Regions from separate parts of the Bradyrhizobium commune genome, predicted to be linked through region 3. Evidence: predicted binding sites of a transcription regulator. Region 3 holds the regulator's gene; each other region holds the start of a gene.
What was found. The regulator PhoB, encoded in region 3, activates phosphate uptake and scavenging genes when phosphate is short. The targets are predictions, from matches to a motif close to TGTCATNNANCTGTCAT.

Region 1 (3,499 bases), 2.0 Mb from region 3:
GCTGCGCCATGGCCGAGAGCGGCTCGACCGGCGGGCGATAGAGATGAACGGGGTTCGGATTGAGGCCAATCGAGTTCGCCTCGGCCAGTCCCTGCGTCTCGACCGCAAAGACAGCGCCGGCCAGCGAGAGCAGGCCGGCGCCGAGGAGCCACAAAGCGCGGCTGTGCATATGACGTCCTGTAGGACTAGTGATGATGATGGTCGTCCGGCGGGCTGACCATGACCACACCGGTGCTCGGATCGAGGAACAGCGCGTCGGTACGGAAGTCGTGGCTGTGGTCCTGATCGAAGTCGAACATGTCCATGATCGATCCGGCCGTAGCATCGAACGAGCCACCGCCCAGACGCTGGCCATGCAGCCAGTTGTCCTCGATGAACCGCACCACCGACGCCTGCGAGATGTAGGTGTGGCTGACGAAGTTCGTCTTGGCGTAGGGCGAGATGACGATGAAGGGAACGCGGGTGCCCGGACCGCAGCGGCCGTTCACCGGCTGACCGTTCAGACCCTTCGGCGCCGGCTGCTGGGTCGCACCAAGGCCGCACTTGCCGGGACCGTTGACCTGATCGGCGGTCGGATCGTACGAGGCGCTCTTCGGAGCGATGTACTGGTGGTCGTACCAACCGTCGGAGTCGTCATAGGTGATGATGACGGCGGTCTCGCGCCACTCGGGCAGCTTCTGGAGAGCGTTGATCAGATCGACATTGCCGAACTGCTCGTCGAGCGGGTCGGAGTAGCCGGCATGACCGTCCTGGTAGGCCGGCATCTTGATGTAGGAGACCGCCGGGAGATGACCGGCCTTCATCACAGCGTAGAAATCCTCGAGGTCGTAATTGTGGTTGGCCGGATCGACCTTGCCATTGAGGTCATGGGTGTGGCCGATCGCTTGCACCGAGCTCGGCCGCGCATGGGTCCAGTTGGCGGTCGACTTGTAGTATTGGAACCAGGCGTGGTGCGGGATGTAGTCCGCAGTGGCCGCACCGACGACGGTCGAGAAGGTGGTGCGCCCGCAGCCCGTGGTGCCGTTGGTATTCGTGAGCGTCAGGTCGAAGCCGCCCATGAAGCCACCCCAGCTGATGTGCTCGGCATTGAGCAGGTCGCCGATATTCTTGCCCTGCATCAGGAGCGTCGCAAACACCGGATTCGTGGTCGAGCAGGCGTCGTTGCCCGGATCGGTGTCGCCGATCAGGGTCAGGCCGCCCTGGGTGTCGGGAACGGTCTGGGTCGAGGTGCCGAGGACGTTCTGCGCGCCGTTGGTCTGGCCGGAGACCACCTCGAGCATGCCGGGCGTCGACGGACCGAACGTGTCGGTCCAGTTGTTGTCGCTCATGGCGAAGTGCTGGGCGTAGTTCCAGAACGCCGTGACGGTGTTGCCGTCGAAATAGCCCATGACCTGGCCGGTGGTGCCGAAGGCGCCGGTGCTGCCGGTGGTGCCGCGGCCGGTATATTTCGGGAACAGGTCATCCTTGCCGTTGTCGACGGCCTGCTGCTCGGGCGTGTAGGCGTGGTTCTGCGACTTCGTGTTGGCCTGGGTACGGTCGAGGCGGAACGGATCGGTCGCGCCGGCGCCGTTGGCCGCATTGTTGTTCGGGTTGTTCGTCAGCACATTGGCGGTGACGAGGTTGTTGACCTTCGGCGTATGCGGTTTCGGCACGAAGGGGATCGAGCCCGACGGGTTGCCTGCGTTCGGATAGGTTCCGAAATAATGGTCGAACGAGCGGTTCTCGTTGAAAATGACAACAAGATGCTTGATCGGCGTTTCCGTATGAATGTCGTGCGGATGGCGATGATCGCGATCATGATCGCGGTCAAAATCGCTGGCGAGCACCGGAATGGCGCACGCAAGTGTCGTCGCGGCCGCGAAAATCGCAGCCGTCGTCAGAAATTTGGTTTTCATTTGACGCCCCGGAAGGAAGTAAGAATGTTTTTGAGCAGAAACATTCTAAACACGGCCGGTGACAGGTCTGTGTCAGTTTGGCGCAAGCGACACTTTGCGCGGTTGCCCGGAAGGAACTCTTTGCGAGCAGATCCCCCGCGACAGGGCAGGTCTCCTGTCAGGATGCGCGCATGCCACGCTGCATCAAATTCCGTCGCAACCTCAATGGTTGGCTTGGCAACTTCGTCGCCGATCAATGTTGTCGGTCGAGCGAGGCCAGGAATTGATCGGCGATCGCTCGCCACCGGTCGGGATAAAGTCGCAGCCGATGACCGTCACCGGGAACGCCGCGCAACGCACGCTGCCGCCGACGGCCTCTAACGCGTCATGATATTCGCGGATGACCAAACCTTCGAAACCCCATCGAGGACACTCGAACCTACTCCGTCCGGATCGGCGAACCCTTCAACCCATTATTGTCATAGGCCTTGCGCAAGGTGCCGTTGGTCATCGCATCCTTCATGAATTTGGTGACGAAGGCCTGCGCCTGGGCGTGGCCGAGCGGCACGGCGACGGCGGTGACGGTCTTCTTGAACGTCTCATCCAGCACGCGCGTGCCCGGAATCTTCAGCGCGATCCTGTCGAGCTTGTCGCGCGAGAGCGCAAAGGCATCGATCTCGCCGCTCTGCAATAGACCAACTATCTCGTCATAGCTCTCGTAACCGGCGACCTTTGCGTTCTTCAGATGCGCGATCGCGCCGCGCATCGTCGTGGTGTTGTTGACGGCCGCAACCTTGATGCCTGGCCGGTCGAGTGTGACAAAATTGGTCACGCTCGAGCCGGGCTTCACGATATAGGTGGCGTCGTTCACCTCATAGATCGGGCCGAACAGCATTTTGCTCTCGCGCTCGGGATCCTTGGGCACGAAGGTGACGTCCCAGGCGTTCTTGCCGGCCGCCTCGGTGATCTGGCCCGAATTCTGGTACACGACATATTCGACGGCAACACCAAGTCTCGCGGCCATCTCCTTGCCGAGATCGACCGGGACTCCGGCATAGCCGGCCTCCGTCTTGGTGGACCAGAACGCACCGCCCGCCGGGCTGATTGCAATCGCAACGCGGAGCTTGCCGGTCGGCGCGATCTCGTCTTTCAGGCCATCTGCGAGCGCAGGCATGGCAATTGTCGCGGCAAGAATAAGCCCGGCAAGGATCGACCAAAGACGCGCTGGCATGTCGCCCAACCTCTTCTTCCGACCGCTCATTTCCGTCACACGGCCTTTGACACAATTGTGGTCGATCATGCGCTCGGTGAAAGCGCTTTGTCATGGCAAAACTGTCAAAGGCCATGGCGGCGGTTTGCGGTGCAGGGGCCATGTCTGCCATGGCTATGGTGTTTCACGGCCAGAGATTTGTTGCTAGCCTGCCGCACCGACACATTGCCACCGGGGACCGTCGAATGACCTGCGTGAATCTCGCATCTCCCGCACGGCGCAACGGAGAGCGGAGACCTATCGGGCGGGCGCTGGCCGCAGCAGTGGCCATGACCGTGCTCGCCGGCTGCGAGGACAAGAACACCTTCGTGGCGCCGCCCCCGCCCAGGGTGGACGTTGCCACGCCGGTGCAGCG
Region 2 (3,499 bases), 3.1 Mb from region 3:
AGCCACTGGAGCCGAGCACGGAGAGATGCCGCACCTCGCGCAGGTAAGTCGGCAGGAACGTCGTCAGCGCGGCGTAGCCGCCGTGGGCGCCGATGCCAAAGAGGCCACCAACCAGGGTCGAGCGCAGCACGTCGGGGTGGAAAATGCCTGCGAGCGTGGCAAAAAGCGGCGGCTCTGCGTCCTTGGCAACGGCGCGCGGCGGCTCTTTCAGGCCGCGGCGGATGAAGATGATGAGAAGCGCGGGCAACAATCCAATCGCAAACAAAAGACGCCAGGCGATATCGGCCGGCGCATAGGTGAAGATCAGCGCTGACAGCAGCACGGCCGCGCCCCAGCCGACGGCCCAGGCGCTCTGCACCGAGCCGAGCGCCTTGCCGCGATGCTCGGGACGGATGATCTCGGCCATCAGCACCGCGCCGCAGGCCCATTCCGCACCGAAGCCGAGGCCCTGGATCGCCTTGAGCACCAGAAGCTGGGTGTAGCTCATCGCAAACGCACTGGCGAAGGTCGCGAGCGCGAAGGTTGCCACCGTGATCTGGAGCGCCTTGACGCGGCCGTAACGATCGCCGAGCGCGCCGCCGAGCCAGCCGCCGAACGCGCCGAAGAACAGCGTGACCGATCCGAGCAGGCCGGCATCGGCCTTGCTGATGTGGAACGCCGCGATCAGCGCGGGGATAGCGAGGCCGAACATCTGGACGTCGAGCGCATCCAGCGCCCAGCCGCCAAAGCTTGCCCAGAACGTGCGCCGCTCCAGCGGCGAGCTTTCACTGTACCAGTTCGACATTGTTCCCCCTGAATTCGTTATTGATTGAAGTTGTTGAAGTCCGCCGTCACCGGATCTCGGCGTGGTACCGGAAGCGGTCCGCCGGCCCGCGCGACCGTCGCCATTCGATCGGTCGCCGCTCCAGATCGAGCGCAAGCCGCTCGATCACGATCAGCGGTGCGTGAGCTTCGAGCCGCAACAGCCGCGCCTGCATTTCGTTGGCGGCCTCGACCGTCAAAATTTCCTCGGCCGAGACCACGACCTCGCCGCAGCGCTCCTCGTAGAGCGGATACAGCAAGTCGCCGAATTCAGCGGTGTCGATCTCGAGTATCTCCGCGAAGCGCGACTGCTGGAGCCAGATCTCTTCGGCCAGCAGCGGCACGTCATCGATCAGGCGCAGGCGCGACAGGCTAATCACGGGCTCGCCCGCGGGAATGCGCAGTGCGGATGCGACGGCCGAATTCGCGGCCACGCTTCTGCGCCGGATGATGCGGCTCTTCGGCACGCGCCGCTCGCCGCTCTCGGACTGGAAGCGGAAGAAACGAAACAGCGAGGAGTTGAAGCGCGCGCGCCGCACGAACGTGCCACGGCCCTGCTGCCGCTCCAGAACATTGTCGCTGACGAGCTGGTCGATCGCCTTGCGCACGGTGCCGATCGCGACGCCGTAATGCGCACCGAGCTCGGCTTCCGACGGGATCGGCTCGCCCGGCCGCCATTCATTGCGGTTGATCCGCGCGGCGAGGTCGTCGCGCAGGCGCTGGTAACGTGGCAGGCGGTCGTCGCGCAGGGCTGGATTCATATAGTCATATAGATGACTAGATGAAATGCGAGTCAAGCGCTACCCTGATACCGGAGCCTCAGCGCGTGTCATCGAGGCGTCACGGCGCCGTCTGCGGCATGTGATACCCGATGGCGCTCATATCTGGCTCTGGCGTGAGGGCAAATCATGCTGAAATCGATGATGGCGCTCGGTTTTGCCGTTCTGGCTTTCCATGCGCAGGCGCGGGCCGCCGAAACCAGCGGCGCCGGCTCGACCTTCGTCTATCCCCTCATCACGAAATGGTCGGCGGCGTACGAAGCCAAGACCGGCAACAAGATCCTCTATCAGCCGGTCGGTTCGGGGGTCGGGATCACCCAGGCGAAAATGGAGCTGGTCGACTTCGCCGCCAGCGACATGCCGCTCTCGTCGAAGGATCTCGACAGAGCCGGGATGGCGCAATTCCCCCTGGTCATCGGCGGCGTCGTGCCGGTGGTGAACATCGACGGGATCAAGCCCGGCGATTTGCGTTTCACCGGGGCCGCGCTCGCCGAGATCTTTCTCGGCAACATCAGATTCTGGGATGAGCCGGTGATCCGGCAACTCAATCCCAGATTCAATTTGCCGCATCTGCCCATTACGGTCGTTCATCGCGTCGAAGGATCGGGAACGACATTCAACTGGACCAACTATCTCTCGAAGGTCAGCTCCAAATGGAAAGAGGCGGCCGGAGACGGCACGACCGTGCAGTGGCCGATCGGCGTCGGCGGCAAGGGCAATGAAGGTGTCGCCTCGCTGGTCGGACTGACACCGGGATCGATCGGATATGTCGAGTATTCCTATGCGATGCAGATGAAGGACAAGATTGCTTTCGGCCTCGTCGAGAACGCTGCCGGGAACTACAGCTTTCCGAATGCGAGCAGTTTCAGGGAGGCCGCCTCGACCGCGAACTGGGACAGCGCCAAGGATTTTTCTCTCGTCTTGACCAATTCGACCGGTGAGCACGCCTACCCCATCACCGCGACGGTGTTCATCGTGATGCACAAGCAGGCCAAGGCGCCCGACCGTGCGGCCGTCGCGATGGATTTCTTCAAATGGGCCCTCGACAACGGCGGGGAACAGGCGGCAGCGCTCGAATACGTGTCGCTACCGGCGGAGGTCGTGCAGAAGATCAAGGACTATTGGAAAACGCGCTTCACTGACTGGAAGGGCTAGCGCCGGGCTGGCCGTCTTCGCCAACCCGACTCTGTCGCGATCGTCAGTTGGCGTACGAGTACGCCGTGTTCGGCAGGCAAGGCGGCTGCTTGTAGGGCGCAGAGGCATACGCGCCCTCTGCCGGCGCCCTGACGCAGTCTGCGGTCGCCTGGGTTGCGGCGCGCCGCGGCGTGACGTCGCGTGCGGATGCGGCCTGGGTTTGATAGAGCGCGGCGGCGATCAGGGCGGCCGCAACAAGGGTCGATCGGGTCATTGGCTTTCTCCGTGTGACAATCGGAAGCCGAGACATGTCGGCATCCAGAGTGCAGGACCGGAAATCTAGCAGCAATATTTCATCACGCGCCTTCAACGGAACGCGATCCGCTTCAACGAAACGCGACTCACACGTGAAGGCGCTACCCCAATTGAAACACCGCGACCGGCTGCTCGTAGCCACGGACCGTGACCTCGCCGAGCGCCACCGCGTCGCCGCCGTCATCGCCGAGCGCTTCGCGCACGGTGGCCGAGATCAGGAGCTGCGAGCCGAACTCCTTGTTCAGCGCCTCCAGCCGCGAGGCGAAATTCACGGTGTCGCCGATCACCGTGTATTCCTTGCGCCGGGGCGAGCCGATATTGCCGGCGACGACCTCGCCGAAATGGATGCCGATGCCGATTCTGAGCGGCCAGCTGGTCTGCGCGTTGATGCGCTCCATCGCGCTCAGCATCTCGCGTCCCGCGGCGACCGATCGATGGGCGGCATCGGACGCTTCAAGCGGCGCGCCGAA
Region 3 (3,499 bases):
CGTCTCTTTTGGCTGTCATTTGGGCGTTTCGGATGGCCTGAGGCGCCTTACGCAGCGCACCATTGACCGGTCCGGAAAACGAAACGTGCCGCCTTTTAAGGGCGGCACGCGTCACTATCTTATGCTTGGCGCCACGGGTGTCAATGCCACCGGACAGCCTCGCGAAACGCTGAATCCGTAGTCTTGCGGTGGCGAATTTGCGGAGTTTTCGCCACGGAACATGTGGAAGCGAGTCGGCGGACTCTTGCGCGCGAGTCACGCCATATTGTAGCGTTTGGCTTGTCAGATACGACATCTCGTGCGGCAGTTCTGATCCCAAAAGTCCTCATGTACCGGCGTAAACGTTCGGGCGCATTGTTGTGCCCGGCGAGCCTTAAGGGATTCTGGCGGCATGGGTTTTTCGAGGCTTAGGCATTCGTCGTGCCGCCCCAGGATGGCTGGCGCGCGACGAAGGAAAGGGTGCAATGACGGTTTTGACCTGGTCCGACGATCGCGTCGAGCAGTTGAAAAAGCTCTGGGAAGCAGGACTTTCGGCCAGCCAGATCGCGGCCGAGCTCGGCAATGTGACCCGTAACGCCGTGATCGGCAAGGTGCACCGGCTCGGCCTGTCCGGCCGTGCCAAGAGCCCGTCGTCGGCGGCTCCCCGGCCGCGCAAGGCGCGTCCCGCGCAGCATATGATGCGGGTGAGCCGTCCCATTGCGCGCGGCAACACCGCCTTGGCGCAGGCCTTCGAGATCGAGGTCGAGGCCGAACCGGTCACCTACGACAACGTGGTGCCGATGAGCCAGCGGCTGTCGCTGCTGGAGCTGAACGAGGCGACCTGCCACTGGCCGGTCGGCGATCCCTCGAGCCCGGATTTCTTCTTCTGCGGCGGCAAGGCGCTCTCCGGCCTGCCCTATTGCGCCCAGCATTCGCGGGTGGCGTATCAACCGGCCGCGGATCGGCGGCGGGCGCCCGCGAAGCCGCCGCGCTGAGATAGATCTGAGTCAAGTTTAGGAGCCGTCGTGATAACGGCTCAACAAACTCCGCTGTCGTCCCGGCGAAGGCCGGGACCCATAACCACCGGCAGATGTGGTTAAGGAGACTCGGAGTTACCCTCTTCGCGCAACAACTACGCCCTGGGGTTATGGGTCCCGGCCTTCGCCGGGACGGCACCGATTTTGTAGCGGCAGCTCGCTAAAGCATGATCCGGAAAAGTGCGCAGCGGTTTTCCGAAAAGATCATGCTCGAACAACAACCTAAAGCGCGATGACGATTCATCCCAATCTCATCGCGCTTCAGGTCGGCTTACGTCTGCTCGGCCTTCGCGAACCGATCATCCAGCGCATAGCCGGCGCCGCGGACGGTGCGGATCGGGTCCTGCTCGCGGCCGAGATTGAGCAGCTTGCGCAGGCGGCCGATATGCACGTCGACGGTGCGCTCGTCGATATAGATGTCGCGGCCCCAGACGCTGTCGAGCAGCTGCTCGCGCGAGAACACGCGACCGGGATGCTCCAGGAAGAACTCGAGCAGGCGATATTCGGTCGGGCCAAGATCGATCGGCCGGCCCGAGCGCGCCACGCGGCGCTTTTCACGGTCGAGCTCGATGTCGCCGAAAGCGAGCACCGTGGCGAGCCGCTCGGGGCTTGCGCGCCGCAGCAGGCCTTTCACGCGGGCCAAAAGCTCGGGGACCGAGAACGGCTTGACGATGTAGTCGTCGGCGCCGGTCGCGAGCCCGCGAACCCGCTCGCTCTCCTCGCCGCGTGCGGTCAGCATGATGATCGGCAGCTGCTTGGTGTCGGACCGGGCGCGCAGCCGTCGGCACAGCTCGATGCCGGAGAGACCCGGCAGCATCCAGTCGAGCACGATCAGATCGGGGATGTGCTCCTTGAGACGGGTGTCGGCGTCGTCGCCGCGCATCACCGTCTCGACGTCATAGCCGTCGCCTTCGAGGTTGTAACGCAGAAGCTCGGTCAGAGCTTCCTCGTCTTCAACCACCATAATGCGTGCGCCCATGGGGTCGTCGCTCCTTACGTATTCGGGACCGGCGCGGCGAAGGTCGTCATGTCGCCCTTCGGCCGCTTGTCGGTGATGGCCTGACCTTCGATCATGTAGAACACCGTCTCGGCGATGTTGGTGGCATGGTCGCCGATCCGCTCGATGTTCTTGGCGCAGAACATCAGGTGAATGCAGAACGAGATATTGCGCGGATCCTCCATCATGTAGGTGAGGAGCTCGCGGAACAGCGAGGTGCAGATGGCGTCGACTTCCTCGTCGCCCTTCCACACCGCCATCGCCGCCGGCAGATCGTGCGCGGCATAGGCGTCCAGCACCGACTTGACCTGCTGCTGCACGAGATCGGTCATGTGCTCGAGGCCGCGGAACAGCTTCAGCGGATGAAAATCGGTCTCCAGCGCCGCGACGCGCTTGCCCATGTTCTTGGCGAGGTCGCCGATCCGCTCGAGATCGGTCGCAACCCGCATGGCGCCGACGATCTCGCGCAAATCGACCGCCATCGGCTGGCGGCGGGCGATGGTGAGCACGGCGCGTTCCTCGATCTTCTTCTGGAGCGCGTCGATCTCGACGTCGGTTGCGACCACGCGCTGGCCGAGCGCGACGTCGCGCCGGATCAGCGCGTCGACGGAATCGACGATCATGCGCTCGGCGAGGCCGCCCATCTCGGCGACCAGCCGGGTCAGCTCCTGAAGGTCGGAGTCGAAGGCTTTTGCGGTATGTTCCGAACCCATGTCCTGTCTCCTCAGCCGAACCGGCCGGTGATGTAATCCTGCGTGCGCCGGTCGGTCGGCGACGTGAAGATCTTGCTGGTGTCGTCGAACTCGATCAGCTCGCCGAGATACATGAACGCGGTCTTGTCGGAGACGCGCGCCGCCTGCTGCATGTTGTGGGTGACGATCGCGATGGTGTAGTTCTCGCTCAATTCCTGGATCAGCTCCTCGACCTTGGCGGTCGAGATCGGATCGAGCGCCGAGCAGGGCTCGTCGAACAGGATCACCTCGGGCCGCACCGCGACGGTACGGGCGATGCAGAGGCGCTGCTGCTGGCCGCCGGAGAGCGACAGGCCGCTCGCATTCAACTTGTCCTTGACCTCGTTCCACAGCGCGCCGCCGCGCAGCGCCTTCTCGACGCGGTCGTCCATCTCGGACTTCGAGATCTTCTCGTAGAGACGGATGCCGAAGGCGATGTTCTCGTAGATCGTCATCGGGAACGGCGTCGGCTTCTGGAACACCATGCCGACGCGCGCGCGCAGCAGATTGAGGTCGAGCTTGGGGTCGAGGACGTTGGTCTGGTCCAGCATGAGCTGGCCGGTGACGCGCTGGCCCGGATAGAGGTCGTACATCCGGTTGAAGATGCGCAGCAGGGTCGACTTGCCGCAGCCGGAAGGCCCGATGAACGCCGTGACACGGTTGGCGCCGAGCACCAGGTTGATGTTCTTCAGCGCATGGTGCTCGCCGTAATAGAAGTTGAGGTTGCGCACCGTCACCTTGGCGGGGGCTTCGGG
Region 4 (3,499 bases), 3.4 Mb from region 3:
CCGAACTCGGCGAGAGCCTGCGTCCGGTGATCGATATCCTGAAAGCCTGGGGCGAGGGCCATCAGGAGCGGCTGTCCTGCGCGCCCGAGCCGGTGGTCGTGAGAACGCCGAAACGCGCGGCGTAGATGTCCGGGAGCGGACGATGCCGCCCCCGGAAGAGATCGCATCAGAACGCGAACTGCGTGCGCATCGCGACCGCGTCGAACCTCGAGCCCGTATCCGCCGCCGAGACTGGCGAGGCCTGCTTGGAGATATTGCCATGCAGGTAGTCGAGCATGAAGCGGACGTTGCCGTTGACGTACCAGTTGAGCGCGAGCGTGTAGACCGTCTGGCGGCCGCCGGCGATGCCGGCGGCGGTCGCGAGCTGATCGTTGAGATCCATCTGACTCACGCGGCCCGCGACTTCCCAGGCACCCCAGCCGCCACCTTCGAGCGAGAACGGATGCACCGGCTTGACGCCGCCATAGGCGGCGTTGCCCGGATTGTACTTGCGGGATTCACCGGTCAGGACGTAGGCCGCCTGCGCGTAACCGCCCTGGAATTTCAGGCTCGACGTGCCGATCGGTACCACGGCGGTATTGGCATTGCGATCGATGTTGAACCAGTAGTATTCGCCCTGGACCCAGAGCGGTCCATAGGTGCCTGCGGCTTCCACACCATACACCTGCGCGCCCGAGACATTTGCAATCGCACCGGTCGAGATCAGTGTCGTCGGGTCGATGCGCAGTTCGGGCCGGTCGCTGAGCGTAAGGGTTTGCGTGTTCGCGACCAGATTGCGTGGCGGCTGGATCAGCCACTGCGCGTCGGCGCCGAGATGCACCGAATAGTCGTTGCCGCTGACGACCTGGCCTGCAACGCGGGCGGTCGCGCCGTATTGCTCGCTGGTGCCGGCAGGTACGGCGCTTGACGCCGAGTGAATGGCACCCGTGGTTGGGCCCGTCGCGTAGGCGCCGGCGTAGAACACGTCGTTGTACCAGCGGGCGCCGGCAGCAGAACGGAAGTCGCCGGCGGCGATGTTTTGCGCAACCACGCCGACCGAGGCACGTTCCATGAAGGCGATGTCGTTGGAGCTCGTGGACTCATCCATGGTCCAGGCGAGGTCCATGACGCCGGCTTCGATGGCCATCTTGCCGCCAAAAGGCTTCAGTCCGGTATAGCTCACGAACGCGTTCTCGATGCCGGACGTGCCGCCCCCGGGCAGCAGTCCGACGGTGGGGGGAGTCGTAGAGGAGCCCACGGTGCCGCCGAAGCCATCAGCCGTACCGCCGAAATCGTAGATCAGCGCGAAATTCCAGTCCTCGAGGAATTTACCGACGACACCGATGCGCGCGCGGCGGACGTTCTCGCCGCTGTCGAGTTTCTGCGGCACCGTTCCCGCGGTGTTGGGACGGTAGTCGTAGCCGCCGACGTCCCAGTGCACGCGGCTCGTGATCGCGACGCAGTTGGCTCCGTCCGCCGTGCAGATGGTCGGCCGGTTGTTCGGCATCGTCACCACAACGCCGGATGCAGGCGGCGGGCTCTTCATTGGGATCGCCGCATTGGCATTGGCGACGACGGCCTTCGCTTCGGAGCGTGCTTCAGCCTTTGCTTCGGCTTTGGCCTTCGCGGTCGCCACCGTGTTCGCGGCGGTTTGACTCTGTAGCTTGTCCAGTTTCTGCTCAAGCATCTTCAGCTGCTGCTTCAGGAGTGCGATCTCCTGCTCGCTGCTGCTGGCTGATTGTGCCTGCGCCTGCGAGGCCGCCAGCACGCCGGCGAGACCAATCGCCGTGGCTGCAATTCTTGTCCTGCTCACGTCACCACTCCATCGGTTAGACCAACTTCCCCAAGTCGCAACGGGAGAGCCTAAGAACGATCGATGACTGTCCCGCGACGGCGCGCCACGGCTGCTGCGGTTCCACCTGATGTAAATTCGCCGCAGCCGAATCCGCCATCAGGCAGCATGCAAGATGATGCGCGTCATGCCAATGAGCGGCGCCGGCCGGATTGTCATTTTGCACGCCGGGCTTGCATGCCGGTCACACCGGGGAGAGGCCGAATATTGCCATCTCGCGCCCTTCTATTGGGTGGCGAACGCGCCTATATTCCGTCGTCTTTTCCAAGAGGTAGGAATGTTTCGATCGATCTGTACGGCCGTCATCACTGCACTTTGCGTAGGCTTTTCGGGCCACCTCGATCCGGCCTCGGCGCAGGACCGGCGCGTGCCCTCGTCGCCAGCCGAGCTGCGGCTCTCTTATGCTCCGATCGTGCAGCGGGTGCAGCCGGCGGTCGTGAATGTCTACGCGGCGAAAGTGGTGCAGAATCGCAACCCGCTGCTGGACGATCCGATCTTCCGCCGCTTCTTTGGCGTTCCGGGCCAGCAACAGGAGCAGGTGCAGCGCTCGCTCGGTTCGGGTGTGATCATCGATGCGTCCGGCCTCGTGGTCACCAACGTCCACGTCATCGAAGGCGCCGACCAGGTCAAGGTGTCGCTGTCGGACAAGCGCGAGTTCGAGGCCGAGATCGTGCTGAAGGATCCGCGCAGCGATCTTGCGGTGTTGCGCCTCAAGGACACGAAAGAGAAGTTTCCGGCTCTCGAATTCACCAATTCTGACGAGCTGATGGTGGGCGACGTCGTGATGGCGATCGGCAATCCCTTCGGTGTCGGCCAGACCGTGACCCACGGCATCATCTCGGCGCTCGCGCGCACACAGGTTGGCATCACCGACTACCAGTTCTTCATCCAGACCGACGCTGCGATCAATCCCGGCAATTCCGGCGGCGCGCTGGTCGACATGACCGGCAAGCTTGCCGGTATCAACACCGCGATCTATTCGCGCTCCGGCGGCTCGCAGGGCATCGGCTTTGCGATTCCCGCCAACATGGTGCGCGTCGTCGTCGCCTCCGCCAAGAGCGGCGGCAAGGCAGTGAAGCGGCCGTGGCTCGGCGCCAAGTTGCAAGCCGTGACGCCCGAGATCGCCGAAAGCCTCGGCCTGCGCTCGCCGACCGGCGCGCTGGTCGCAAGTGTCGTGCCGAACGGCCCCGCGGCGAAGGCGGGCTTGAAATCCTCCGACCTCATCACCGGCATCGATGGCCAGACCGTCGACGACCCTAACGCCTTCGATTATCGGTTCGCCACGCGTCCGCTCGGCGGCACGGCGCAGATCGACGTGCAGCGCGGCGGCAAGCCGGCGAAGCTGACCGTGGGGCTGGAGACCGCGCCTGACGCCGGCCGCAACGAGCTCGTCATCACGGCGCGCTCACCGTTCCAGGGCGCAAAGGTCTCGACCATCACGCCGGCCGTGGCCGACGAGCTGCATCTCGATGCAGACACCGAGGGCGTCGTCATCACCGAGCTCGGCGACGATTCGCCGGCCGCCAATGTCGGCTTCCAGAAGGGTGACATCATCCTCGCCGTCAACAACCAGAAGATCGGAAAGACCGGCGACCTCGAGAAGGCCGCCGGCGCGAGCCAGCGGCTCTGGCGCATTACGCTGGTGCGCGGCGGCCAGCAGATCAACGT

Region 1: a site for PhoB is predicted at 1,954-1,970, ahead of IC761_RS08330 (phospholipase C). Genes of this name have one in related genera too.
Region 2: a site for PhoB is predicted at 1,629-1,645, ahead of pstS (phosphate ABC transporter substrate-binding protein PstS). Genes of this name have one in related genera too.
Region 4: a site for PhoB is predicted at 1,856-1,872, ahead of IC761_RS14685 (OprO/OprP family phosphate-selective porin). Genes of this name have one in related genera too.

The regions. Positions count from the first base shown of each region.
Region 1 is NZ_CP061379.1:1,764,821-1,768,319, reverse strand. Features, by position in the region: gene IC761_RS08335 (cytochrome-c peroxidase) at 1-169, opposite strand, end outside; gene IC761_RS08330 (phospholipase C) at 186-1,895, opposite strand; gene IC761_RS08325 (transporter substrate-binding domain-containing protein) at 2,314-3,105, opposite strand; gene IC761_RS08320 (efflux RND transporter periplasmic adaptor subunit) at 3,330-3,499, shown strand, end outside.
Region 2 is NZ_CP061379.1:2,843,344-2,846,842, reverse strand. Features, by position in the region: gene IC761_RS13395 (MFS transporter) at 1-784, opposite strand, end outside; gene IC761_RS13390 (GntR family transcriptional regulator) at 831-1,562, opposite strand; gene pstS (phosphate ABC transporter substrate-binding protein PstS) at 1,710-2,735, shown strand; gene IC761_RS13380 (hypothetical protein) at 2,779-2,988, opposite strand; gene IC761_RS13375 (adenylate/guanylate cyclase domain-containing protein) at 3,131-3,499, opposite strand, start outside.
Region 3 is NZ_CP061379.1:7,353,737-7,357,235, forward strand. Features, by position in the region: gene IC761_RS34540 (GcrA family cell cycle regulator) at 465-974, shown strand; gene phoB (phosphate regulon transcriptional regulator PhoB) at 1,288-1,995, opposite strand; gene phoU (phosphate signaling complex protein PhoU) at 2,010-2,726, opposite strand; gene pstB (phosphate ABC transporter ATP-binding protein PstB) at 2,738-3,499, opposite strand, start outside.
Region 4 is NZ_CP061379.1:3,089,738-3,093,236, forward strand. Features, by position in the region: gene IC761_RS14680 (winged helix-turn-helix transcriptional regulator) at 1-125, shown strand, start outside; gene IC761_RS14685 (OprO/OprP family phosphate-selective porin) at 167-1,792, opposite strand; gene IC761_RS14690 (DegQ family serine endoprotease) at 2,109-3,499, shown strand, end outside.